Regions from separate parts of the Streptomyces sp. GQ60 genome, predicted to be linked through region 3. Evidence: predicted binding sites of a transcription regulator. Region 3 holds the regulator's gene; each other region holds the start of a gene.
The links. The regulator HrcA, encoded in region 3, represses chaperone genes, less so after heat shock. The targets are predictions, from matches to a motif close to TTNGCACTCNGNNNNNCNGAGTGCNAA.

Region 1: groES (co-chaperone GroES) is a predicted target of HrcA. The motif match lies at 4,239-4,265, and genes of this name have one in related genera.
Region 2: groL (chaperonin GroEL) is a predicted target of HrcA. The motif match lies at 1,817-1,843, and genes of this name have one in related genera.

Annotation. Positions count from the first base shown of each region.
Region 1 covers NZ_JCAXEG010000001.1:253,250-261,230, reverse strand. Annotated here, with positions in the region: gene AC6CKD_RS01355 (MOSC domain-containing protein) at 1-363, shown strand, start outside; gene AC6CKD_RS01350 (SDR family NAD(P)-dependent oxidoreductase) at 373-1,146, shown strand; gene AC6CKD_RS01345 (ester cyclase) at 1,237-1,935, shown strand; gene groL (chaperonin GroEL) at 2,019-3,650, opposite strand; gene groES (co-chaperone GroES) at 3,787-4,095, opposite strand; gene AC6CKD_RS01330 (response regulator transcription factor) at 4,704-5,390, shown strand; gene AC6CKD_RS01325 (sensor histidine kinase) at 5,383-6,825, shown strand; gene AC6CKD_RS01320 (LCP family protein) at 6,936-7,981, shown strand, end outside.
Region 2 covers NZ_JCAXEG010000010.1:176,792-184,772, forward strand. Annotated here, with positions in the region: gene groL (chaperonin GroEL) at 64-1,686, opposite strand; gene AC6CKD_RS24665 (cold-shock protein) at 2,056-2,262, opposite strand; gene AC6CKD_RS24670 (MoaD/ThiS family protein) at 2,677-2,955, opposite strand; gene thrC (threonine synthase) at 2,993-4,342, opposite strand; SAM riboswitch class I at 4,336-4,494, opposite strand; gene AC6CKD_RS24680 (glucosyl-3-phosphoglycerate synthase) at 4,682-5,668, shown strand; gene AC6CKD_RS24685 (alpha,alpha-trehalose-phosphate synthase (UDP-forming)) at 5,836-7,299, shown strand; gene otsB (trehalose-phosphatase) at 7,474-7,981, opposite strand, start outside.
Region 3 covers NZ_JCAXEG010000004.1:454,679-462,659, reverse strand. Annotated here, with positions in the region: gene AC6CKD_RS13525 (MFS transporter) at 1-339, shown strand, start outside; gene AC6CKD_RS13520 (ribonuclease Z) at 366-1,274, opposite strand; gene AC6CKD_RS13515 (histidine triad nucleotide-binding protein) at 1,278-1,637, opposite strand; gene AC6CKD_RS13510 (16S rRNA (uracil(1498)-N(3))-methyltransferase) at 1,720-2,463, opposite strand; gene AC6CKD_RS13505 (nitronate monooxygenase) at 2,460-3,551, opposite strand; gene dnaJ (molecular chaperone DnaJ) at 3,743-4,879, opposite strand; gene hrcA (heat-inducible transcriptional repressor HrcA) at 4,880-5,896, opposite strand; gene AC6CKD_RS13490 (MBL fold metallo-hydrolase) at 6,048-6,773, shown strand; gene AC6CKD_RS13485 (DUF3097 domain-containing protein) at 6,802-7,599, shown strand; gene hemW (radical SAM family heme chaperone HemW) at 7,766-7,981, opposite strand, start outside.

The DNA.
Region 1 (7,981 bases), on a different contig from region 3:
GCGCTGCTCGGCGAGCGCTGGCGGGTCGGCCCCGACCTGCTCCTGGAGGTGGCCTCGGCCCGCATCCCGTGCCGGACCTTCCAGGGGATGCTCGACGAGAAGGCCTGGGTCAAGCGGTTCACCCGGGAGGCCCGGCCGGGCGCCTACCTGAGGGTCCTGCGGGAGGGCTCGGTCTCCCCCGGCGACCCCATAGAGGTCGTGCACCGCCCGGACCACGAGGTGACGGTGGAGTTCTGGTTCCGCGCCTTCACCACCGAGCGGGATCTGCTGCCGCGCACGCTGGCGGCGGGCGACGCCCTGGAGCCGCAGGCGCGGGACAAGGCGCTGGCCCATGTGGAGAAGTACGGGAAGCGGGGCGACTAGGTTGCGCCTATGACGACTGCGTTGATTACGGGATCCACGGCGGGCATCGGCGCCGCCTTCGCCCGGCGGCTCGCCGCCCAGGGGCACAACCTCGTCCTGGTGGCCCGGGACACCAAGCGGCTCGGCGAGCAGGCCACCGAACTGCACGACCGGCACGGCATCGAGGCCGAGGTGCTGGCCGCCGACCTCTCCACCGAGGAGGGCATCGCGGCGGTCGAGGAGCGCCTCGCCGACCGCAAGCACCCGGTGGACCTGCTGGTGAACAACGCGGGCTTCGGCAACAAGGGCCGCTACCTCGAAGTCTCCATGGCCGACGAGCTCACCATGCTGAAGGTCCACATCGAGGCCGTGCTGCGGCTGACCTCGGCGGCGGTGGAGCCGATGCGCTCGCGCGGCCGCGGCGGCGTGATCAACGTGGCCTCGGTGGCCGCCTTCCTGCCGCGCGGCACCTACGGGGCGAGCAAGGCCTGGGTCGTGCAGTTCACCCAGGGCGCGGCCAAGGACCTGGCCGGCTCGGGCGTACGGCTGATGGCGCTGTGCCCGGGCTTCGTGCGGACCGAGTTCCACGAGCGGGCCGGCATGGGCACGGACAACATCCCCGGCTGGATGTGGCTCGACGCCGACAAGCTGGTGGCGGCGGCGCTGGCCGACCTGGCGCGGGGCAAGACGGTATCGATCCCGGACCCGCGGTACAAGGCGCTGATGGGCATGGTGAAGCTGACCCCGCGGGGGCTGCTGGGCGGGGTCTCCTCGCGCACGGGGCGCACGTACGGACCGCAGTAGCCGAGCCCGTGGGGACCGATGAGTAAACGCGGCATATGGGTGAAATATCCCTAGACTGGACGTGTCCCATCCAGCGCGGGAGGCGACGCGATGACATTCGTACAAGTGATCGACTACGAGACCAAGCGCTTCGACGAGATGAACAGTCTCATCGACCGCTATGCCGAGCAGGCCGCCGGCAAGCGCACGGTCACCCACACCCTCATCGGCAAGGACCGCGACTCCAAGACCCACTACGTGGACCTCGTCGAATTCCCCTCGTACGAAGAGGCCATGAGGAACTCTCAGCTCCCGGAGACCGACCGGATGTTCCAGGAGATGGTGGCGCTCTGCGACGGCATGCCGAAGTTCATGAACCTCGACGTGGTCCGTGACGAGTACCTCAACAAGCTCGTCGTGAACCGCTTCTTCGAGGAGGTCGTGGGCAAGGGCAACTTCGACGCCGTCGAGGAGTGCATCGCGGCCGACTACGTCACCCACGACATCATGGAGAGCGCCGGCCGGGGCAACGGCCGCGAGGGCATCCGCACGACCGTCGGCATGTGGCGGGAAGCCTTCGACATGACCTTCGACCTGAACCGCCAGATCGCCGAAGGCGAGTGCGTCACGACGCTGTGGAGCTGGAAGGGCACCCACAAGGGCGAGTTCATGGGGGTCGCGCCGACCGGCAAGGAATTCACCATGTCGGGCTGTACGACGTGCCGGATCGAGAACGGCCAGATCGCAGAGGACTGGTGGTACTACGACGCCCCGGGCCTGATGCGCCAGATGGGCATGATGCCCGGATAGCAGACGGGAAAGCCCCGGTCACCACCGCTTGGCAGCGGTGACCGGGGCTTTGCCTTACTTACGTGCCGTGCTTACCGACGAGGTCAGTGGCTGTGGCCGTGGCCACCGTGGCCGTGACCGGCGTCGCCCTCGTCGTCGGCCGGCTTCTCGACGACCAGGGTCTCGGTCGTGAGCAGCAGCGACGCGATGGAAGCGGCGTTCTCCAGCGCGGAGCGGGTGACCTTGACCGGGTCGATGACGCCGGCCTTGACCAGGTCGCCGTACTCGCCGGTAGCGGCGTTGAAGCCCTGGCCCTTGTCGAGCTCGGCGACCTTCGCGGTGATGACGTAGCCCTCGAGGCCGGCGTTCTCGGCGATCCAGCGCAGCGGCTCGACGGCGGCGCGGCGCACGACCGCGACACCGGTGGCCTCGTCGCCCGACAGGCCGAGGTTGCCCTCCAGCACCTTCACGGCGTGGACGAGAGCGGAGCCACCGCCGGAGACGATGCCCTCCTCGACCGCGGCGCGGGTCGCCGAGATGGCGTCCTCGAGACGGTGCTTCTTCTCCTTGAGCTCCACCTCGGTGGCGGCGCCGACCTTGATGACGCAGACGCCGCCGGCGAGCTTCGCCAGGCGCTCCTGCAGCTTCTCGCGGTCCCAGTCCGAGTCGGTCGACTCGATCTCGGCCTTGATCTGGTTGACGCGGCCGAGGACCTCGTCGGAGGAGCCGCCACCGTCGACGATGGTGGTGCTGTCCTTGGAGATCGTGACGCGGCGGGCGGAGCCCAGTACGTCCAGACCGGCCTGGTCGAGCTTGAGGCCGACCTCCTCGGCGATGACGGTGGCACCCGTGAGGGTGGCCATGTCCTGGAGCATCGCCTTGCGGCGGTCACCGAAGCCGGGCGCCTTGACGGCGACGGCGTTGAAGGTGCCACGGATCTTGTTGACGACGAGGGTGGAGAGCGCCTCGCCCTCGACGTCCTCGGCGATGATCAGGAGCGGCTTGGAGGCACCGGCCTGGATGACCTTCTCGAGCAGCGGCAGGAGGTCCTGGATGGAGGAGATCTTGCCCTGGTTGATCAGGATGTACGGGTCATCGAGGATGGCCTCCATACGCTCCTGGTCGGAGACCATGTACGGGGACAGGTAGCCCTTGTCGAAGGCCATGCCCTCGGTGAACTCGAGCTCCAGGCCGAAGGCGTTGGACTCCTCGACGGTGATGACGCCGTCCTTGCCGACCTTGTCCATCGCCTCGGCGATGAGGTCGCCGACCTGCTGGTCCTGCGCGGAGAGCGCGGCCACGGCGGCGATGTCGGACTTGTCCTCGATCGGACGGGCGGTCGCCAGGAGCTCGTCGGAGACGGCCTTGACGGCGGCGTCGATGCCCTTCTTCAGGGCGGCCGGGGAAGCACCCGCGGCGACGTTGCGCAGACCCTCGCGGACCAGCGCCTGCGCCAGGACGGTGGCGGTGGTGGTGCCGTCGCCCGCGACGTCGTTGGTCTTGGTCGCGACCTCCTTGACGAGCTGCGCGCCAAGGTTCTCGTACGGGTCGTCGAGCTCGACCTCACGCGCGATGGTGACACCGTCGTTCGTGATGGTCGGAGCGCCGAACTTCTTGTCGATGACGACGTTGCGGCCCTTGGGACCGATCGTCACCTTGACGGTGTCGGCAAGCTTGTTGACGCCACGCTCAAGGGCGCGACGGGCGTCCTCGTCAAACTTGAGAATCTTCGGCATGGGAGCGGTTCAGCCCTCTCGTTGCTATCCCCGGCCGCTCACCGCGACCGCCTGTCAGACACGAACTACGCCCCTCGCCGCCCGGCATCAGCAGGGGTGACCAGGGGCGTAGCTCAAAGCAAAACTGGAGAAGTGATTACTTCTCGACGATCGCGAGCACGTCGCGGGCCGAGAGGACGAGGTACTCCTCGCCGTTGTACTTCACTTCGGTGCCGCCGTACTTGGAGTACAGGACGACGTCGCCGACGGTGACGTCCAGCGGGAGACGCTGGCCGTCCTCGAAGCGACCCGGACCCACGGCGAGGACGACGCCCTCCTGGGGCTTCTCCTTCGCGGTGTCCGGGATGACCAGGCCAGAGGCCGTGGTCTGCTCGGCGTCGAGCGGCTGGACCACAATGCGGTCCTCGAGCGGCTTGATGGCAACCTTGGAGCTGGTGGTCGTCACGATCTGACCTTCCGCTTCGGAGATCCGGGGTTAATTGTCTGAGGTGGCGACCAGGTCGATCCGTCGTCGCGGGTGCCGGATCCGTCTGTCGCCGTGTTGGCACTCACCGGGGGCGAGTGCCAGACGCGAGACTATTCCGGGGATTAGCACTCGGTCAAGCGGAGTGCCAATACGAGCCGCTGGTTTCGCAGCCTCGGCCGCCTGGATGCGCCCCCCTGGGGCACCCCCGAGCCCCCGGATCGCGCGGCGCCGCTGCCGGGGACCAGTCCCCGGACCCCTGCTCCTCAAACGCCGGAGGGGCTGGATTTTCGCCGGCGTCAGCCACATCCAGCCTCGCCGGTGCTTGAGGCGCGGGGTCCGGGGCGGAGCCCCGGGGGGTCCGGGCGGCGCCCGGGGAACGGCGGAAGGGCGGGTAGGGGACTCCGCCCCGCAGGGCCCGGCAACCCGCACCCGCCCACCGAACCCCCGCCGGGACGGCAGTGGGGGCAGCCCCGGCAGGCAGCCGCCGGACGAGTCCGGCGCAGCGGGGCAAGCCCGGGAGGCCCGCCAGGGCCGGGCGGTGCGAGCTCCGCGTCAGGAAGAAGTGCCCGGTATGTGAGGGTTGGGGCATGCGGATCCTGGTCGTCGAAGACGAAGTCAGCCTTGCCGACGCACTGCGGCGCGGCCTCTCCGCCGACGGGCACTGGATCGACCTCGCCCACGACGGCCACCGCGGGCTGGACCTGGCCCTCACCGGAGGGCCGTACGACGTGGTCCTCCTCGACCTGATGCTCCCGGGCCTCTCGGGCTACGAGATCTGCACCCGGATGCGGTCCCACGGCCTCGCCACCCCCGTGCTGATGCTGACCGCCAAGGACGGCGAGTACGACGAGGCCGAGGGCCTGGACTCGGGCGCCGACGACTACCTGACGAAACCGTTCTCCTTCGTCGTCCTCGCCGCCCGCCTCCGCGCCCTCACCCGCCGCGCCGCCGCCGGCGAGGCCCGGCCCGCGGTCCTGCAGGCCGGCGACCTCGTCCTCGACCCCCTCGGCCGCCGCTGCCGCCGCGGCCCGTACGAGATCGAGCTGACCTCCCGCGAGCTCGGCGTCCTGGGCTGCCTGATGGAGCAGCCCGGCCGGGCCGTCGCCAAGCAGGACATCCTCGACGAGGTCTGGGACACCCCGCACGGCATCGACCCGAACATCGTCGAGGTGTACGTCTCCTCGCTCCGCCGGAAGATCGACGCCCCCTTCGGCCGCCGCTCGATCCTCACCGTGCACGGAACCGGCTACCGGATGGCCCCCGACGGTGGCTGATCCCGGACGCGGACGCGGACCCCGGCCCGGCCCCGGACGCGGCCCCCGGCCCCGGCCCCGGCCCCGCCGCCTCGGCGGCCTGCGCGCACGCGCCGCCGCGGCCGCCGCCCTCGCGATGGCCGCCGTGCTGGCCGCCGGCGGGCTGTGGCTCTACACCCTGCTGCGCGCCAACCTCATCGAGAACACCACCGGCCGCACCGAGCTCGCCGCCCGCAAGGTGGCCGCCCAGTACGACACCGGGGGCCTCCCGGCCGGCGGCCGGCTGCCCGCGCCCGAGGGCGGGGTCGACCTGCTGCTCGTGCGGAACGCGGCCGGCACGGTCGTGGCCACCAGCGGGGACCTGAAGGACACGCCGGAGCTCACGGAGCTGGGCCCCGCCCCCGGCCGGGACGTGCGGTCGGCCGTCCTGCCGCCCGCGCGCTCCGGCGCACAGCGGCGCGTGGTGGTCGCCGTGGACGCGCCCGGCCCGCCGGGGGCGCACGACCCGCACACCGTCTACGCCGCGACCGTGCTCGGCGACGTGGACGACGCCAACCGGGCCGTCGCGCTCGGCCTGCTGGCCGGCGCGCCCCCGCTGATCGCCTTCTCCGCGCTGCTGGCCTGGTGGGTGACGGGCCACGCGCTGCGCCCCGTCACCGCGATCCGCACCGGGCTGGCGGCGGTCACCGGGAGCGAGCTGGACCGGCGGGTCCCGGACCCGGGCGGCGCCGACGAGATCGCGCGGCTGGCCCGGGCGGTCAACGACACGCTCGACCGGCTGGAGCGCAGCGACGCCCGGCAGCGGCAGTTCACCGCCGACGCCTCGCACGAGCTGCGCAACCCCCTCGCGGCCGTCCGGTCCCGGCTGGAGGTGGCGCTGCGGGACCCCGACCGGCAGTCGGTGGCGGCCGCGCTGGCCGATACCGAGCGGCTGCAGGCCATCGCGGCCGATCTGCTCCTGCTGGCCCGGCTGGACGGCGGGCCCGCGCCGCGCACCGAGCCGGTGGACCTCGCGCTGCTGGCCGCCGAGGACGCGGCGCGGCGCCCGGAGCCCAGGGTCCCGCTACGGCTGGACGCGCGGGTTCCCGTACCGGCGGCCGGGGATCCGGCGCGGCTGGAGCGGGCGCTGGCCAACCTGGTGGACAACGCCCTGCGGTACGCCCGTACCGGGGTCGTGGTCCGGGCCTCGGCCGAGGACGGCTGGGCGCTGCTGGAGGTCACGGACGACGGGCCGGGCATCCCGGAGGCGGACCGGGACCGGGTCTTCGAGCGGTTCGTACGGCTGGACGCGGGCCGCGGCCGGGCCGGCGGCGGCACCGGGCTGGGGCTGGCCATCGCCCGGGAGATCGCGCGGGCGCACGGCGGCGAGGTCCGCGCGCTCCCGGCGCCCGGCGGGGGCGCCCGGCTGGTGCTGCGCGTGCCCGCGCGAGCCGGATCCGGCGCCACCGGCGCGTGAGGCGCGGGGGTCCGGGGGCCGGCCCCCGGTCGCGGCGCCGCACCCGCCCCTGAAGGCGCCTTCAGGACCCTCAGGGTTCCTTCAGCACCGCTCCCCCAGCATCGACAGGCATGAGCGCCCACCGCAGGAAGCCCCGTGACCCGAAGTCCCCGGTGCCCGCGTCCCGCAGGCGCAGGCTCACCCGCACCCTGCTGGGGGCCGGCTGCGCCCTGGTGGTGCTCGCGGGGGCGACCGCCTGGTACCTGTACGACGACCTCGCCTCCAGCATCGGCAGTTCCAAGGCGCTGGAAGGCGCCGAGAAGTCGAAGTCCGGCGACGTGAACATCCTGCTGATGGGTCTGGACAGCCGCCGGGACCAGAACGGCGACGACCTCCCGCCGGCGGTCCTCGACAAGCTGCACGCGGGCGCGAGCTCCGAAGTCGGCGGCTACAACACCAACACGCTGATCCTGGTGCACGTCCCCGGCGACGGGAGCAGGGCGAAGGCCTTCTCGGTGCCGCGCGACGACTTCGTCGAGCTGCGCGGCGTGCCCGGGTTCACCGGCAAGGCCAAGATCAAGGAGGCCTACGGACGGGCGAAGGCCGGGGTCGAGGACCAGCTCGCCGCCAAGGGGGTCACGGACCGGCGCCGGCTGGAGCGCGAGGGGCGCGAGGCGGGGCGCAAGGCGGAACTGGAGACGGTGCGCACCTTCCTGGGCGTGCCGATCGACCACTTCGCCGAGCTGAACCTGGCCGGTTTCTACCACCTCGCGGACGCGCTGGGCGGCGTACCGGTGTGCCTGAACAAGCCGGTGAAGGACGGTTACTCGGGGGCGGACTTCCCGGCGGGGAGGCAGACGCTCGACGGGCAGCAGTCGCTGGCCTTCGTGCGGCAGCGGCACGGCCTGACCATGGGCGACCTGGACCGGACGAAGCGGCAGCAGGCGTTCCTGGCGGGGGCCGCGTACGAGCTGAACCAGGCCGGGACCTTCACCGATCCGGTGAAGCTGATGAAGCTGATCGACTCGGCGAAGCAGGACGTCGTCACCGACCAGGGGTGGGACCTGCTGTCGTTCGTGAAGCAGGCGAAGAACCTTTCCGGGGGCGACGTGGAGTTTGTGACCCTTCCCATCGAGGGCTTCGGCAGGAACCACGGCGCCGAGATAAACGTCGTAGA
Region 2 (7,981 bases), on a different contig from region 3:
GGGTGCCGCCCTCGGTACGTGAAGAACAGCCGATCTACCTTCGGGCCGGGGCCCGGGGGCGGATCAGAAGTCCATGTCGCCGCCCGGCATGCCGCCGCCGGCAGCGGCGCCGGCCTTCTCGGGCTTGTCGGCGATGACGGCCTCGGTGGTGAGGAAGAGGGCCGCGATCGACGCCGCGTTCTGCAGGGCAGAGCGGGTGACCTTCGCCGGGTCGATGATGCCCTCGGCGATCATGTCGACGTACTCGCCGGTCGCGGCGTTCAGGCCGTGACCGATCGGCAGGTTGCGGACCTTCTCCACGACGACGCCACCCTCGAGACCACCGTTGATGGCGATCTGCTTGAGCGGGGCCTCCAGCGCGAGCTTGACGGCGTTGGCGCCGGTCGCCTCGTCGCCGGTGAGCTCGAGCTTGTCGAAGACCGAGGAGGCCTGCAGCAGGGCCACGCCACCACCGGCGACGATGCCCTCTTCGACGGCCGCCTTCGCGTTGCGAACGGCGTCCTCGATGCGGTGCTTGCGCTCCTTGAGCTCCACCTCGGTCGCGGCGCCGGCCTTGATGACCGCGACACCGCCGGCGAGCTTCGCCAGGCGCTCCTGCAGCTTCTCGCGGTCGTAGTCCGAGTCGGAGTTCTCGATCTCGGCGCGGATCTGGTTGACGCGGCCCTGGACCTGGTCGCTGTCACCGGAGCCGTCGACGATGGTCGTCTCGTCCTTGGTGATGACGACCTTGCGGGCGCGGCCGAGCAGGTCGAGACCGGCGTTCTCGAGCTTGAGGCCGACCTCCTCGGAGATGACCGTGCCGCCCGTGAGGATGGCGATGTCGCCGAGCATGGCCTTGCGGCGGTCGCCGAAGCCCGGAGCCTTGACGGCGACGGACTTGAAGGTGCCGCGGATCTTGTTGACGACGAGGGTGGAGAGCGCCTCGCCCTCGACGTCCTCGGCGATGATCAGCAGCGGCTTGCCGGACTGCATGACCTTCTCCAGGAGCGGCAGCAGGTCCTTGACCGAGCCGATCTTGGAGTTGACGATCAGGATGTACGGGTCGTCGAGGGACGACTCCATGCGCTCCATGTCGGTGGCGAAGTACGCCGAGATGTAGCCCTTGTCGAAGCGCATGCCCTCGGTGAGCTCAAGCTCCAGGCCGAAGGTCTGCGACTCCTCGACCGTGATGACGCCTTCCTTGCCGACCTTGTCCATGGCCTCCGCGATGAGCTCGCCGATCTGGGTGTCGGCGGCGGAGATGGAGGCCGTCGAAGCGATCTGCTCCTTGGTCTCGACGTCCTTGGCCTGCGCCAGCAGGGCGGCGGAGACGGCCTCGACGGCCTTCTCGATACCGCGCTTGAGGGCCATCGGGTTCGCACCGGCGGCCACGTTGCGCAGGCCCTCGCGGACGAGCGCCTGGGCGAGAACGGTGGCGGTGGTCGTACCGTCGCCGGCGACGTCGTCCGTCTTCTTGGCGACTTCCTTGACCAGCTCGGCGCCGATCTTCTCGTACGGGTCCTCGAGCTCGATCTCCTTGGCGATGGAGACACCATCGTTGGTGATCGTGGGGGCGCCCCACTTCTTCTCAAGGACGACGTTGCGACCCTTGGGGCCAAGGGTGACCTTGACGGCGTCGGCGAGCTGGTTCATGCCTCGCTCGAGACCGCGCCGGGCCTCCTCGTTGAACGCAATGATCTTGGCCATCTGAAGTGGTCCTCCCGGACAGCGGTGGATTGCTCCCGGACCGCGCCCGCGCCCGCGACGGACGGCCTGCGTGCCCGGCGGTTTCTTCCCGCCGGACCCTGTGGGCCTCACTGACCCGGTCCTCGTATAGGTAGCACTCTCACCAGGAGAGTGCTAACGCCAATGATTAGCACTCGACCCCCTCGAGTGCAAGCGGCTTCGGGCAACCCGCGGTGAACAGCCGGGCCCCGCAAGGGCGCCGGGGCCGCCACGCACGAGGGGCCCGCATCCCGTGTCCAGGATGTGGGCCCCTCGTACATATGCCGTTGTGCCGTCGTACGCGGCCGCTGTGCGTGGCCGCGTACGTGTCGGTGGTCGATCGCGGTCGGACTAGCCGGCGGCGAGCTTGACCATGTCCGCCTGCGGACCCTTCTGGCCCTGCGAGATCTCGAACTCGACCCGCTGACCCTCTTCAAGGGTGCGGTACCCGTCCATCTGGATGGCGCTGTAGTGGACGAACACATCCGCACCACCGTCGACCGCGATGAAGCCGTAGCCCTTCTCCGCGTTGAACCACTTGACGGTGCCCTGAGCCATGCCTAACTCCCCTATTACTGGCCCTTGCGCGGGACCGCACTTCGCGATCCCGGGTCAGAACTTGCGCCGGAACGCCTCGACCGGGGCTGAATGTATCCGCACCGCTGCTGTCTGCAACAGGTCATTCCGACGAGAATTCTGGACACGGCAAAAGATTGAAATAGGGTGAAAACCCAGAATATTCCAGGGCAACTCGGGCCGGACAAACTTCGCCAAGGACCCATAGCGCACTTGCATGTTGACTCAATGTCAACCCTGCCGCGGCCCGCTCATATGCGGCGGGCAAGAACAGCGGAGGGGACTTCCCCAACTCTACCGCGCCCAACCCAGCAGAATTGCCCCCTCCGTTTGGTAACGGAGGGGGCAATTCAGTTTCTACGAGGTCCTACGGGCCCTACGGGGTACCGCGAAGGCTCAGCAGCCGCCCGCGACGGCGGGGATGATCGAGATGCCGGCGCCGTCCGGAGTGGACGTCTGCAGCCCGCCCTCGAAGCGCACGTCGTCGTCGTTGACGTAGACGTTGACGAAGCGGCGCAGCTTGCCCTGGTCGTCCAGGACGCGCGCGGCGATGCCGGGGTGGCTCGCCTCCAGGGACTGGATGACCTCTTCGAGGGTCGCGCCCTCGGCGGGGACCTCGGCCTGGCCGCCGGTGTAGGTGCGCAGGATGGTGGGGATGCGGACGTTGACGCTCATGGCGCTACTGCCTTTCCGGTGTGCAGGGAGAAGAGGATCAGGCCAGGTTGGCGGCGCGGAACGCGTCCAGGCTGGGGCGGATGGTGGCGGTCTGGCCGCTGTCGGCGGCCACCGCCTCCAGGGTCTTGAGGCCGTCACCGGTGTTGAGGATCACGGTGGTCAGCGCGGGGTCGAGGTGCCCGTTCTCGATGAGCTTCTTCGTCACGCCGACGGTCACGCCGCCCGCGGTCTCGGCGAAGATGCCCTCGGTCTGGGCGAGGATCTTGATGGCCTCGACGACCTGCTCGTCGTTGACGTCCTCGACGTAGCCGCCGGTGCGGCGCGCGATGTCCAGGACGTACGGGCCGTCCGCCGGGTTGCCGATGGCCAGCGACTTGGCGATGGTGTTCGGCTTCTGCGGGCGGACCACCTCGTGACCGGCCTTGAAGGCGGTCGAGACGGGCGAGCAGCCTTCGGCCTGGGCACCGAAGATCTTGTACGGCTTGTCCTCGACGAGGCCGAGCTTGACGAGCTCCTGGAGGCCCTTGTCGATCTTCGTGAGCTGCGAGCCGGACGCGATCGGGATGACGATCTGGTCGGGCAGCTGCCAGCCGAGCTGCTCGCAGATCTCGTACGCCAGGGTCTTGGAGCCCTCGCCGTAGTACGGGCGCAGGTTGACGTTGACGAAGCCCCAGCCCTCGCCCAGCGGGTCGCCGATGAGCTCGGAGCAGAAGCGGTTGACGTCGTCGTAGTTGCCCTCGATGCCGACCAGGTCGCCACCGTAGACACCGGCCATGACGACCTTGCCCTGCTCCAGGTCGTGCGGGATGAACACGCAGGAGCGGAAGCCGGCGCGGGCGGCCGCGGCGCCGACGGCGCCGGCCAGGTTGCCGGTGGAGGAGCAGGAGAGGGTGGTGAAGCCGAAGGCGCGGGCGGCCTCGACGGCGATGGCCACGACGCGGTCCTTGAAGGAGTGCGTCGGGTTGCCGGAGTCGTCCTTGACGTACAGCTTGCCGGTGACGCCGAGCTCCTTGGCCAGGTTGGCCGCGTCCACGAGCTTGGTGAAGCCCGGGTTCAGGCTCGGCTTGGAGGCCACGTCCGCCGGGACGGGCAGCAGAGGCGCGTAGCGCCAGATGTTGTTCGGGCCGGCCTCGATGGCGGCGCGCAGGGCTTCCGGGTCGCCCAGCGGCAGGTCGTAGGCGACTTCGAGCGGTCCGAAGCACTCGGCGCAGGCGAAGATCGGGCCGAGCGGGAAGCGGGTACCGCACTCACGACAGGAAAGGCCGGTGGCGGGACCGAGATCGACAGACGTGCCGGCGGTGCCGGTTTCGACGCCGGCGTTTTCAACGGTTTCGGCAGAGGTTGCGACAGACTGTGCAGCCATGATGGCGAGGCCCTTTCTCCTCATCTTCCCCATGGCGCACTTCGCCATGAGACGGAATTGGCACCTTCCCTAGCCGGGGACCTCGCTGGCGGCGCTGGAATGCGCGATCGCGAGAACCGACTGGAGGGTTGCCGGGGCTTCAACGGGCCGTGTCCCTCTGCCCCTCTGGATGAGCGGTATGGCACCGGGACACGCGCTCTGTGGCGCGCCGGTGCGTTTGTGCGCGGCGGCCCCCCGGCATGCGGCGGACCTTCGCGTTGTTCAAGACTGTAACCGAAGGCCCGGGTGGTTGAGACAGCCGTCCGAACCGCGAGATGGATCACATTTCGGTCCAAACCACTGAAGAACCAGGGAGTCCTGAAGGTGCTGGAAGAGGTGGAGCGCTGGCTGGCAGACCGCTCCTGGTCAGCCGCCGACCGACCGCTCGACCGGCTGCTCTCGGCCAAGCGGGCAGCGGGCACCACGGTGAGCGTGGTGCTGCCGGCGCTGAACGAGGAGGCGACGGTCGGCGAGATCGTCGAGGTGATCCGGCGCGATCTGATCGAGGGCCTGCCGGTACCCCTGGTGGACGAGCTCGTCGTGATCGACTCGGGCTCCACGGACCGCACCGCGGAGGTCGCGGCCAAGGCCGGGGCCCGGGTGGTGCACCGCGACGAGGTCCTGCCGCGGATCCCGGCGCTGGCCGGCAAGGGCGAGGTGCTGTGGCGCTCGCTGCTCGTCACCAGCGGTGACGTCGTCTGCTTCGTGGACGCCGATCTGCGCGACTTCTCGTCCGCCTTCGTCTCCGGGATCGTCGGACCGCTGCTGACCGATCCGGACGTGCGGTTCGTCAAGGCGATGTACGACCGCCCGCTCGGCCAGGAGTTCGCCGACCCGGCCGCCCCGGCCTCCACCAGGGCCCACGGCCAGGGCGGCCGGGTCACGGAGCTGGTGGCCCGCCCCCTGCTCAACCTCCACTGGCCGCAGCTGGCCGGCTTCGTCCAGCCGCTGGGCGGCGAGTACGCCGTGCGCCGCGAGCTGCTGGAGCGGCTGCCGTTCCCCGTGGGCTACGGGGTCGAGCTGGGCCTTCTGGTGGACGCGCTCCACACGGCCGGGCTGGACGCGCTGGCCCAGGTGGACGTGGGCGTACGGCTGCACCGGCACCAGGACGGCCAGGCGCTGGGCCGGATGGCCGCGGCGATCTACCGCACGGCACTGGCGCGGCTCGCCCGCGGGCACCTCGTACGCCCCGAGCTGACGCAGTTCGAGCGCGGCCCGGAGGGGTTCGTACCGCACACCTACGCCGTGGACACCGAGGAGCGGCCGCCGATGCGGGACATCGAGGAGTACGCGCGCCGTCGCGTGGCGTAACGACCACGTCGGTGACGGGCTGCCCGCAGGCACCGCCCGCCGAGGGCACCTCCAGCACCGGCCCGGCCGCCACGCTCACGGCACTCGGCGGTGTGGTCTTCCTCTCGGTCCGGCGCACACGCAGGCGCCGACGTTTGACCGGAGGCGAGGCGGGCTAGGTTCGCCGCATGGCTTCCCAGGTGCTCGTCGCCGCGAATCGCGGCCCCCTCTCGTACGACCTCGCCGCGGACGGCACGCTCAGTGCCCGGCGCGGCGGTGGCGGCCTCGTCTCCGGCCTCTCCGCCGCCCTCGCGGAGCAGCCCGGGGCGCTGTGGATCTGCGCGGCGCTGTCGGACGCGGACCGGGAGGCGGTGCGGCGGGGGGGCGCCGAGCCGGGCGTACGGATGCTGCCGATCGACCCGGCGGTCTACGACGGCGCGTACAACGGCATCGCGAACTCGGTGCTGTGGTTCCTCCACCACCACCTGTACGAGATCCCGCGCGAACCGGTCTTCGACGCGGAGTTCCGGCGCCGGTGGCAGTCGTACGTCACGTACAACGAGGCCTTCGCGGCGGCGCTGGCGGAGGAGGCGGCCGAGGGCGCGGCGGTCCTGATCCAGGACTACCACCTGGCGCTGGCCCCCGGGATGCTCCGGGAGCTGCGCCCCGACCTGCGGATCGGGCACTTCACGCACACGCCGTGGGCCTCGCGGGAGTTCCTGGAGATGCTTCCGGAGGACATCCGGAGCCAGTTGGTGTGGGGGCTGCTCGGGGCGGACCGGCTGGGCTTCCACACCTGGGGGTGGGCGGCCAACTTCCTGGCCGGCGCGACCAGGGACGACGCCCACGGTGTCGCGGACGCGTCCGTCCCGGCCGGGACCCCCGAGCGCGGGGTGCGCCACCGCAGGACGGCCGCGGACGGGCACGGGTACGGGGAGGTCCGCTTCACCGACGTCACCGCGTACCCCCTCGGCGTGGACGGGGACGAGCTGCGCGTGCTCGCGCACCGGCCGGAGGTGGACGACAAGCTGGCGGCGCTGCGGGCGGAGGTCGGCGGGCTGAAGACGATCGTCCGGGTGGACCGCACGGAGCTGTCGAAGAACATCCTGCGGGGGCTGCTGGCGTACCGGGAGCTGCTGGTCACGCACCCCGAGTGGCGGGAACGGGTGGTCCACCTGGCCTCCGCGTACCCGTCCCGGCAGGACCTGGCCGTCTACCGGGAGTACACCGAGTCGGTGCGGGAACTGGCGGCTTCGATCAACACGGAGTTCGGCACGGCGGACTGGCAGCCGGTCCTGGTCTCCGTCGAGGACGACTTCGCGCGGTCGCTGGCGGCGTACCGGCTGGCGGACGTGGCGCTGGTCAATCCGGTGCGCGACGGCATGAACCTCGTCGCGAAGGAGATCCCGGTGGTGTCGGAGGCGGGGTGCGTGCTGGTGCTGTCCACCGGGGCGGGGGCGCACGAGGAGCTGGGCGCGGACGCGCTGACGGTGAACCCGTACGACGTGACGGCCACGGCGGAGGCCCTGCACGCCGCCCTCGCCATGCCGGCGGCGGAGCGGGCGGACCGCACGAAGCGGCTGGCCGCGGCGGCGACGGCCCTCCCGCCCGCCCAGTGGCTCACGGCCCAGCTGGACGCCCTCCGCGCCTGATCCTCCCGGCCCCTGGGCTCTGCCCAGACCCGGCGTGTGAGGCGCGGGTCTGGGCGGAGCCCGGGGAACCGGGGGAAGGGCGGGGAGGGGACAGCCCCGCAGGGCAGCGAGCCCGCACCAGCCCAGCGGGCATCGCGCCGTCACGCGGCGGCGGCAGCACCCCCACTCGACGCGTCAGGAGCGGGCCCGCACCGCCACGGCCAGGCCCGCCAGGAAGGCGACGACCTCCGACGGTCCGGACAGCGTCAGGTCCGCGCGAGCGGCGAGTTCCGGGACCTCCACCGAGCCGCTGCACAGCAACAGCCCGGGCATGCCCCCGGCCCGCAGCTTCTCGACCGCCGAGTACGCCGCCAGGTCCCCCAGGTCGTCCCCGGCGTAGAGCACGGCCTCCGCTCCCACCTCCGCGAGGTACTCCGTGAGCGCGACGCCCTTGTCCATCCCGGGCGGCCGCAGTTCCAGTACGGCCCGCCCCGGTTCGACCATCAGGCCGTGCCGGGCCGCCAGCCCGGCCAGGGGCTCGCGCAGGGCCGCGAAGGCCGCCTCCGGGTCCTCCGCGCGGCGGGTGTGGACGGCCAGCGCCTGGCCCTTCTCCTCGATCCAGGTCCCGCGCCACGCGCCGATCGATTCCAGGAACCCGGGCAGCTCCGCCCGGACCGCCGCCACTCCCGGATGCTCGGCCGGA
Region 3 (7,981 bases):
GGGGTCGGGTTCCCCGGCATGGGCCTGGTCCTCGGGGGCCTGCTGCTGGCGGTGGCCGGCCCGATGGCCGCGGTCGCCCTGCACGTCGGCGGACGCCCGCTGACCCCCGGCTCGGTGCGCCGGCGCGGCGGTGCCCCGGCGGCCGTGCTCGCCGCCGGAGCCGGGACGCCGGCCGGCTCGGTGCCGAGGGTCGGCGCGCAGGAACTGGAGGTCGTGGAGCTCGCTCGGCTCCCGGCCCGCCCGCTGCGCCTGCCCCCGCTCCGGGTGCTGCTGCTCTCCCCGGCGGCGGCCCGCCGCGGCCGGGACCGCGCCCGCCGACGGATCCGCACCGGCGTCTAGACGGCCCAGGCCGTGGGCGGGTTCCGCTATCCGGCCCGCTTGGGCACGGGGACCCGTACCAGGTCGGCCGCGATCGTCAGCTCGCCTTCGAAGCCGGCCGCGCGGGCCTGGCGTTCGAACTCGTACGGGTCGGTGTAGCGCTGCGAGAAGTGCGTCAGCACGAGGTGCCGCACGCCGCCGTCGCGGGCCACCCGGGCGGCCTGCCCGGCGGTGAGGTGCCCGTGGTCGGTGGCCAGCTGCACGTCCTCGTCGAGGAAGGTCGACTCGATCACGAGCATGTCGCAGCCCGCCGCGAGCACCTCGACGCCCTCGCAGAGCCGGGTGTCCATGACGAAGGCGAACCGCTGTCCGGCGCGCGCCTCGCTGACCTCGTCGAGGGTGACCCCGCCGAGGCTGCCCTCGCGCTGGATCCGGCCCACGTCCGGCCCCTTGATCCCGTGGAGCGCGAGGAGTTCGGGCCGTATCCGGCGGCCGTCGGGCTCCGTGACCCGGTAGCCGAAGGACTCCACCGGGTGCGAGAGCCGTACGGCGTCCAGGGTGTAAGCGCCCGCGCGCGCCAGGATCCCGTCCTCGGCCACCGGCTCCTCGGCGAGCCGCACGGTCTCGCGGTAGGCCGTGGCGTACCGCAGCCGGTCGAAGAACTTCTGCCCGGAGGCCGGGTAGTGGGCGGTGACGGGGTGCGGGACCCGGTCGAGGTTGATCCGCTGGATGACCCCGGCCAATCCGAGGCTGTGGTCCCCGTGGAAGTGGGTGACGCAGATCCGGTTGATGTCGTGCGCGGCCACCCCGGCGCGGAGCATCTGGCGCTGAGTGCCCTCGCCGGGATCGAAGAGGATGCCCTCGCCGTCCCAGCGCAGCAGGTAGCCGTTGTGGTTGCGGTGGCGGGTGGGCACCTGGCTGGCGGTGCCGAGCACCACGAGTTCTCGTACGGACACGGTTTATCCCGGGGGCCATTCGAAGCCGCGGCCGCCGAGGACGTGCGCGTGGGCGTGGAAGACGACCTGGCCGGCGCCCGCGCCGGTGTTGAAGACGAGCCGGTAGCCGCGGTCGGCGAGCCCCTCGTCGGCCGCGACGCGGCCGGCCTCGCTCAGGACGTCGGCGGCGAGCCCGGGTTCCGCGGCCGCGAGGGAGGCGGCGTCGGGGTAGTGCGCCTTCGGGATGACGAGGACGTGGGTGGGCGCCTGCGGGTTGATGTCGCGGAAGGCGACGGTCGTGTCCGTCTCCCGGACGACCGTCGCGGGGACGGTGCCCGCAGCGATCTTGCAGAACAGGCAGTCGGCCTGCGGTTCCCCGGCCATGTGCTGAGCCCTTCGTGACGGGTGATCGGTTCCGGCATCGTATCCACCGCCGCCCGCCGGACCGGTCAGGGCCGTCGGCCCGTCAGGACCAGCGGCCCGTCCTCGCCAGCAGGACGGCCGCCGCGGCCGTGCCCGCCGTGGAGGTGCGCAGGACCGAGGGGCCCAGCCGGTACGGGTGGGCCCCGGCCGCGGCGAAGGCGGCGAGCTCGTCCGGGGAGACCCCGCCCTCGGGTCCGACGACCAGGACGATCGAGCCGCCGGCGGGCAGGTCCGCGGTGGCCAGTGCGGCCGAGGGGGCGTCCCGGTCCTCGTGCAGGACCACCGCGAGGTCGGCCCCGGCGAGCAGGGTCGCGACCTGCTTGGTCGACAGCGCCTCCTCGACCTCGGGGAAGCGGACGCGGCGGGACTGCTTGCCCGACTCCCGGGCGGTGGCCCGCCACTTCGCGAGGGATTTGGCTCCCCGGTCGCCGCGCCACTGGGTGATGCAGCGCGAGGCCTGCCAGGGCACGATCACGTCGACGCCGGTCTCCGTCATGGTCTCGACGGCGACCTCGCCCCGGTCGCCCTTGGGCAGGGCCTGGACGACGGTGATCCGGACGGCCGGCTCCGCCTCTTCGTGGACCGCGGACACGGAGACGACGAGGCGGTCCTTGCCCTCGGCGGCCGTCACGACGGCCTCGGCCCAGTCGCCCCGGCCGTCGGTCAGCACGAGGGCTTCGCCGGGGGCCAGCCGCTTCACGGAGACCGCGTGGCGGCCTTCGGGACCGTCCAGGACGAACTCCGGCCCCGCGGGAACCTTTTCGACCACGAACACCGGGGCGGTCATGACGCACTCCTCATCTGCATTGTCTTCAACACGTGCTGGGCCGCGCCGAGTTCCGACGCGAGCACCTCCACCAGCTCCCCGGCCGGCAGGGCCCGCGCCAGCCGGTGCCCCTGGCCCGCCCACAGGGCCATGCCCTGCGGATCGCCGGCCGCGGCGGCGGCCTTGCGCAGCGGCGCGGTCAGGTGGTGGACCTGCGGGTACGCGGCCGGGGCGTACGGGCCGTGCTCGCGCATGAACCGGTTGACCAGCCCGCGGGCCGGCCGCCCCGAGAAGGCCCGGGTGAGCTCGGTCCGGACGAACAGCGGGTCGGTCAGCGCCTCCTTGTGCAGGGGGTGCGCGCCGGACTCCGGGCAGGCCAGGAAGGCCGTGCCGAGCTGCGCGGCCTCCGCGCCCGCGGCGAGCAGCGCGGCGATCTGCGAGCCGCGCATCAGGCCGCCCGCCGCGATGATGGGGAGGACCACGGCCTCGCGCACCTGTGCGACGAGCGCGAGCAGGCCGACTCCGGCCGTGCCGTCGCCCTGCGGGTCGTCGCGGTGGGTGCCCTGGTGGCCGCCCGCCTCCATGCCCTGGACGCAGACGGCGTCGGCGCCGGCCGCCTGTGCGGCGCGGGCCTCCTCGACGGAGGTGACGGTGGCGATCGTGTACGTACCGGCCTTGCGCAGGCAGGCGAAGGCCGCGGGCGAGGGCAGTCCGAAGGTGAACGAGACCACGGGTACCGGGTCTTCGATGAGAATGGCCAGTTTGGCGTCGTAGCCGTCGTCGCAGGTGCCGATGATGTCCTCGTCGGCGAGGGAGATCTCGTACCAGGAGGCCTCACTGGCGAGGTGCCCGCGGTAGGCCTCCACGAGCGCCGGGTCCACCTGGGAGGTCTGCGGCAGGAAGAGGTTCACGCCGAAGGGGCGGCGGGTGAGCGCGCGCAGCCGCTTGATCTCCTGGTACATGCCGTCGGCGGTCTTGTAGCCGCCGGCGAGGAAGCCCAGTCCGCCCGCTTCGCACACGGCGGCCGCGAGCGGCGGGCAGGACGCGCCGCCCGCCATGGGCGCCTGCACGATCGGGTACGCGAAGAGACCGTTCGGTGCGGAGGACATGAGCTGCATCGTGCCATGTCCCGCTCACCGGACCGAATCACGGCATTCGCCTGGCATAGTCCCCTTCACCGGGGTGCCCGAATACCGCCGCCGCCCTGCCGTCCGCCATGCGGCGAGCCCGGTCCGGGGCATCCCCGGACCGGGCTCGCAGGTGTTCTCGTACGCTGCCCGTACGCTGTTCCGCGCGCGGCTCAGCGCCCGTTGAAGGCGTCCTTCAGGCGGCTGAACAGGCCTTGCTGGCCCGGCGCGAACTGGCCGAGCGGTCGCTCCTCGCCGCGCAGCTTGGCCAGCTGGCGCAGCAGGTCTTCCTGCGCCGGGTCCAGCTTGTTCGGCGTGGTGACCTCGACGTGGACGATCAGGTCGCCCCGGCCGCCGCCGCGCAGGTGCGTGACGCCCCGGCCGTGCAGGGGGATCGCCTGGCCGGACTGGGTGCCGGGCCGGATGTCGATCTCCTCCAGGCCGTCCAGGGTCTCCAGCGGGCACTTGGTGCCCAGGGCCGCCGCGGTCATCGGGATCGTGACCGTGCAGTGCAGGTCGTCTCCGCGCCGCTGGAAGGTCGGGTGCGGCAGCTCGTGGATCTCCACGTACAGGTCGCCGGCGGGGCCGCCGCCGGGGCCGACCTCGCCTTCGCCCGCGAGCTGGATCCGGGTGCCGTTCTCGACGCCCGCCGGGATCTTGACGGTGAGGCTGCGGCGGGAGCGGACCCGGCCGTCGCCCGCGCACTCGGGGCACGGGGTCGGGACCACGGTGCCGAAGCCCTGGCACTGCGGGCAGGGCCGCGAGGTCATGACCTGACCGAGGAAGGACCGGGTGACCTGCGAGACCTCACCGCGGCCGCGGCACATGTCGCAGGTCTGCGCCGAGGTGCCGGGGGCGGCGCCCTCGCCGGAGCAGGTGGTGCAGACGACGGCCGTGTCGACTTGGATGTCCTTGGTCGTGCCGAAGGCGGCCTCGTCCAGTTCCAGGTCGAGGCGGATCATGGCGTCCTGGCCGCGGCGGGTCCGCGAGCGCGGTCCGCGCTGCGAGGACTGGCCGAAGAAGGCGTCCATGATGTCGGAGAAGTTGCCGAAGCCGCCCGCTCCGAAGCCGCCGGCTCCGCCGCCGCCCGAGGAGGACAGCGGGTCGCCGCCGAGGTCGAAGACCTGCTTCTTCTGCGGGTCCGAGAGGACCTCGTAGGCGGCGTTGATCTCCTTGAAGCGCTCTTGCGTCTTGGGATCGGGGTTCACATCCGGGTGCAGCTCGCGCGCGAGCCGCCGGAATGCCTTCTTGATCTCGTCCTGCGATGCGTCGCGGCGCACGCCGAGAACGGCGTAATAGTCCGTGGCCACTTACGACTCCGCCAGGATCTGTCCGACGTAACGTGCCACTGCGCGTACCGCTCCCATCGTTCCGGGGTAGTCCATGCGGGTCGGTCCGACCACGCCGAGTTTGGCGACTGCTTCGCCGCCCGAACCGTAGCCGACCGAGACGACGGACGTGGAGTTCAGTCCCTCGTAGGCGTTCTCGTGCCCGATCTTTACGGCCATTCCCGACTCACTGGCCTCGCCCAGCAGCTTGAGGAGCACGACCTGCTCCTCCAGCGCTTCGAGCACCGGCCTGATCGTCAGGGGAAAATCGTGTCCGAAGCGGGTGAGGTTGGCGGTGCCGCCGATCATCAGCCGCTCCTCCGCCTCCTCCACCAGCGTTTCGAGGAGGGTGTCGAGGACGGCTCGCACCGTCACCCGGTCCTCGTTCTCGAAGGATTCCGGAAGGTCCTGCACCAGCGGCGGCACGTCGGTGAACCGGCGGCCGACGACCCGGCTGTTGAGGCGGGCCCGCAGGTCCGCGAGCGAGGTGTCCGCGAAGGGTGCCTGGCAGTCGACGAGCCGCTGCTCGACCCGGCCGGTGTCCGTGATGAGGACGAGCATCAGGCGGGCCGGGGCCAGCGAGAGCAGTTCCACGTGCCGGACGGTGGACCGGGTCAGCGACGGGTACTGGACGACCGCGACCTGCCGGGTGAGCTGCGCGAGCAGCCGCACCGTACGGCCGACGACGTCGTCGAGGTCCACGGCCCCGTCGAGGAAGTTCTGGATGGCCCGCCGCTCGGGCGTCGACAGCGGTTTGACCCCCGCCAGCTTGTCGACGAAGAGGCGGTAGCCCTTGTCCGTGGGGATCCGGCCGGCGCTGGTGTGGGGCTGGGCGATGTAGCCCTCGTCCTCCAGCACGGCCATGTCGTTGCGCACGGTGGCGGGCGAGACGCCGAGCCGGTGCCGCTCGGTGAGCGCCTTGGAGCCGACCGGCTCCTCCGTCCCGACGTAGTCCTGGACGATGGCGCGCAGCACTTCGAGTCTGCGTTCGCTGAGCATCGCGCACACCTCCATCGTTTCCGTCGTTCGCGGCTTCGGCAGACCCCGCCTGCTGGCACTCCGAGCGTTCGAGTGCCAGAGATCCCCCGGTCAGTGTACGGCGGGGTGGTACACCCGTAGCAAGGGCGGACCGCCAAGGTAGCGTCGCGGCATGGACGTGCGTTGGGAAGAGGCGGGCTGGGAACAGCTCACGGAACGGGCCGGCCGCAAGCGGCTGCCGGTGTGGGACTGCACCGTGGGACTGGTGGTGGGCGAGGATTCGGCCCTCCTGATCGACCCCGGGTCCTCCCTGCGGGAAGGCGCGCTGGTGCGGGCGGAGGCGGAGCGGCTGACGGGCCGGCGCGTGACCCATCTCGCATTCACACACGGACATTTCGACCACGTACTGGGCGGTGCGGCGTTCGCGGGGGCCGAGGTCTACGGCCCGGTCGGGCTGGACGCCGTGCTCTCGGCGGGCCGGGACGAGCTGCGCGAGGACGCGGTCCGCCAGGGCCTGCCGGAGGCCGAGGCGGCCGAGGCGGCGGACCTGCTGGTGGTCCCCCGGCACCTGGTGTCGGGAGAGTGGACGCTCGACCTGGGCGGGCTGCAGGTTCTGCTGGCGAACGTGGGGCCCGGGCACACCGGGCACGATCTGGCCGCCTTCGTGCCCGGAGCGCGCGAGGTGGTCTTCTGCGGCGACCTGGTCGAGGAATCGGGCGAGCCGCAGGCGGGTCCGGACGCGGTGCCCGGCCAGTGGCCGGCGGCCCTGGACCGGCTCCTCGCCCTGGGCGGGGACGACGCTCTGTACGTGCCGGGTCACGGAGCGGTGGTCGACGCGGCCTTCGTGCGTGCCCAACGCGACACACTGGCGGCCCGTTTCGGCGTGTCGGACACCTGAGGCGGCCCGCTCTCCTACCCTCGGCCGGATGCGTGAGTACTCCCCCGACCTGACCCCGCAGTGGAAGCGCGCCAAGCCCGTCCCGGAGGTGCCTGCCGATCCCGATCTGGTGGTCGAGGCGGCGGGTACGGACTTCTGCGGCGCGGTGGTGGCCTGCGAGGCGGGCACGGTCACCCTGGAGGACCGCTTCGGCAAGCGCCGCGTCTTCCCCCTAGAACCCCGCGGTTTCCTCCTGGACGGCGCGGTGGTGACCCTGACCCGCCCGGTCCGCGGGCCGGTCGCCCCGGCCCGTACGGCCTCGGGCTCCCTCGCCGTCCCCGGGGCCCGCGCGCGGGTGGCCCGGGCGGGCCGGATCTACGTGGAGGGCCGCCACGACGCCGAACTGGTCGAACGGGTCTGGGGCGACGACCTGCGGATCGAGGGCGTCGTGGTGGAGTACCTGGAGGGCATCGACGACCTCCCGTCGGTGGTCGCCGAGTTCGCCCCCGCCGCCGACGCCCGGCTGGGCATCCTGGTGGACCACCTGGTCCCGGGCTCCAAGGAGTCCCGCATCGCCGCCTCCGTGACCTCCCCGCACGTCCTGATCGTGGGACACCCGTACGTGGACGTCTGGCAGGCGGTGAAGCCCTCCGCCCTCGGCATCCGCTCCTGGCCGGTGATCCCGCCCGGCCAGGACTGGAAGACGGGCATCTGCCGGGCCCTGGGCTGGCCGGAGAACACCGGGGCCGCCTGGCAGCACATCCTCTCCCGCGTGACCTCGTACAAGGACCTGGAGCCCACCCTCCTGGGCGCGGTGGAGCACTTGATCGACCACGTGACGGCATAGCCCGAGACCTGCCCGAATCCAGCCCCTCAGGCGTGTGAGGAGCGGGGGTCCGGGGGCCGGCCCCCAACAACGGCGCCGCACCGGCAACGGGTCCGGGCAGAGCCCGGGGAACGGGCGAAGGGCGGGTGGGGGACGGCCCCGCAGGGCTCCCCCACCCCGGACGGGGTCAGTCGACCAGGTCGCGGACCACCGCGTCGGCCAGCAGCCGCCCCCGCAGCGTCAGGACGGCCCGCCCGGCCGCGTACGGGCCTGCCTCCAGGAGTCCGTCCGCCAGGGCCCGCCCGGCCGCGGCAAGCCCCGCCGGCGCGAGCAGGGACAGCGGCACCCCGTCCACCAGCCGGAGCTCCAGCAGGATCCGCTCCACCCGCCGGTCCTCCGAGGA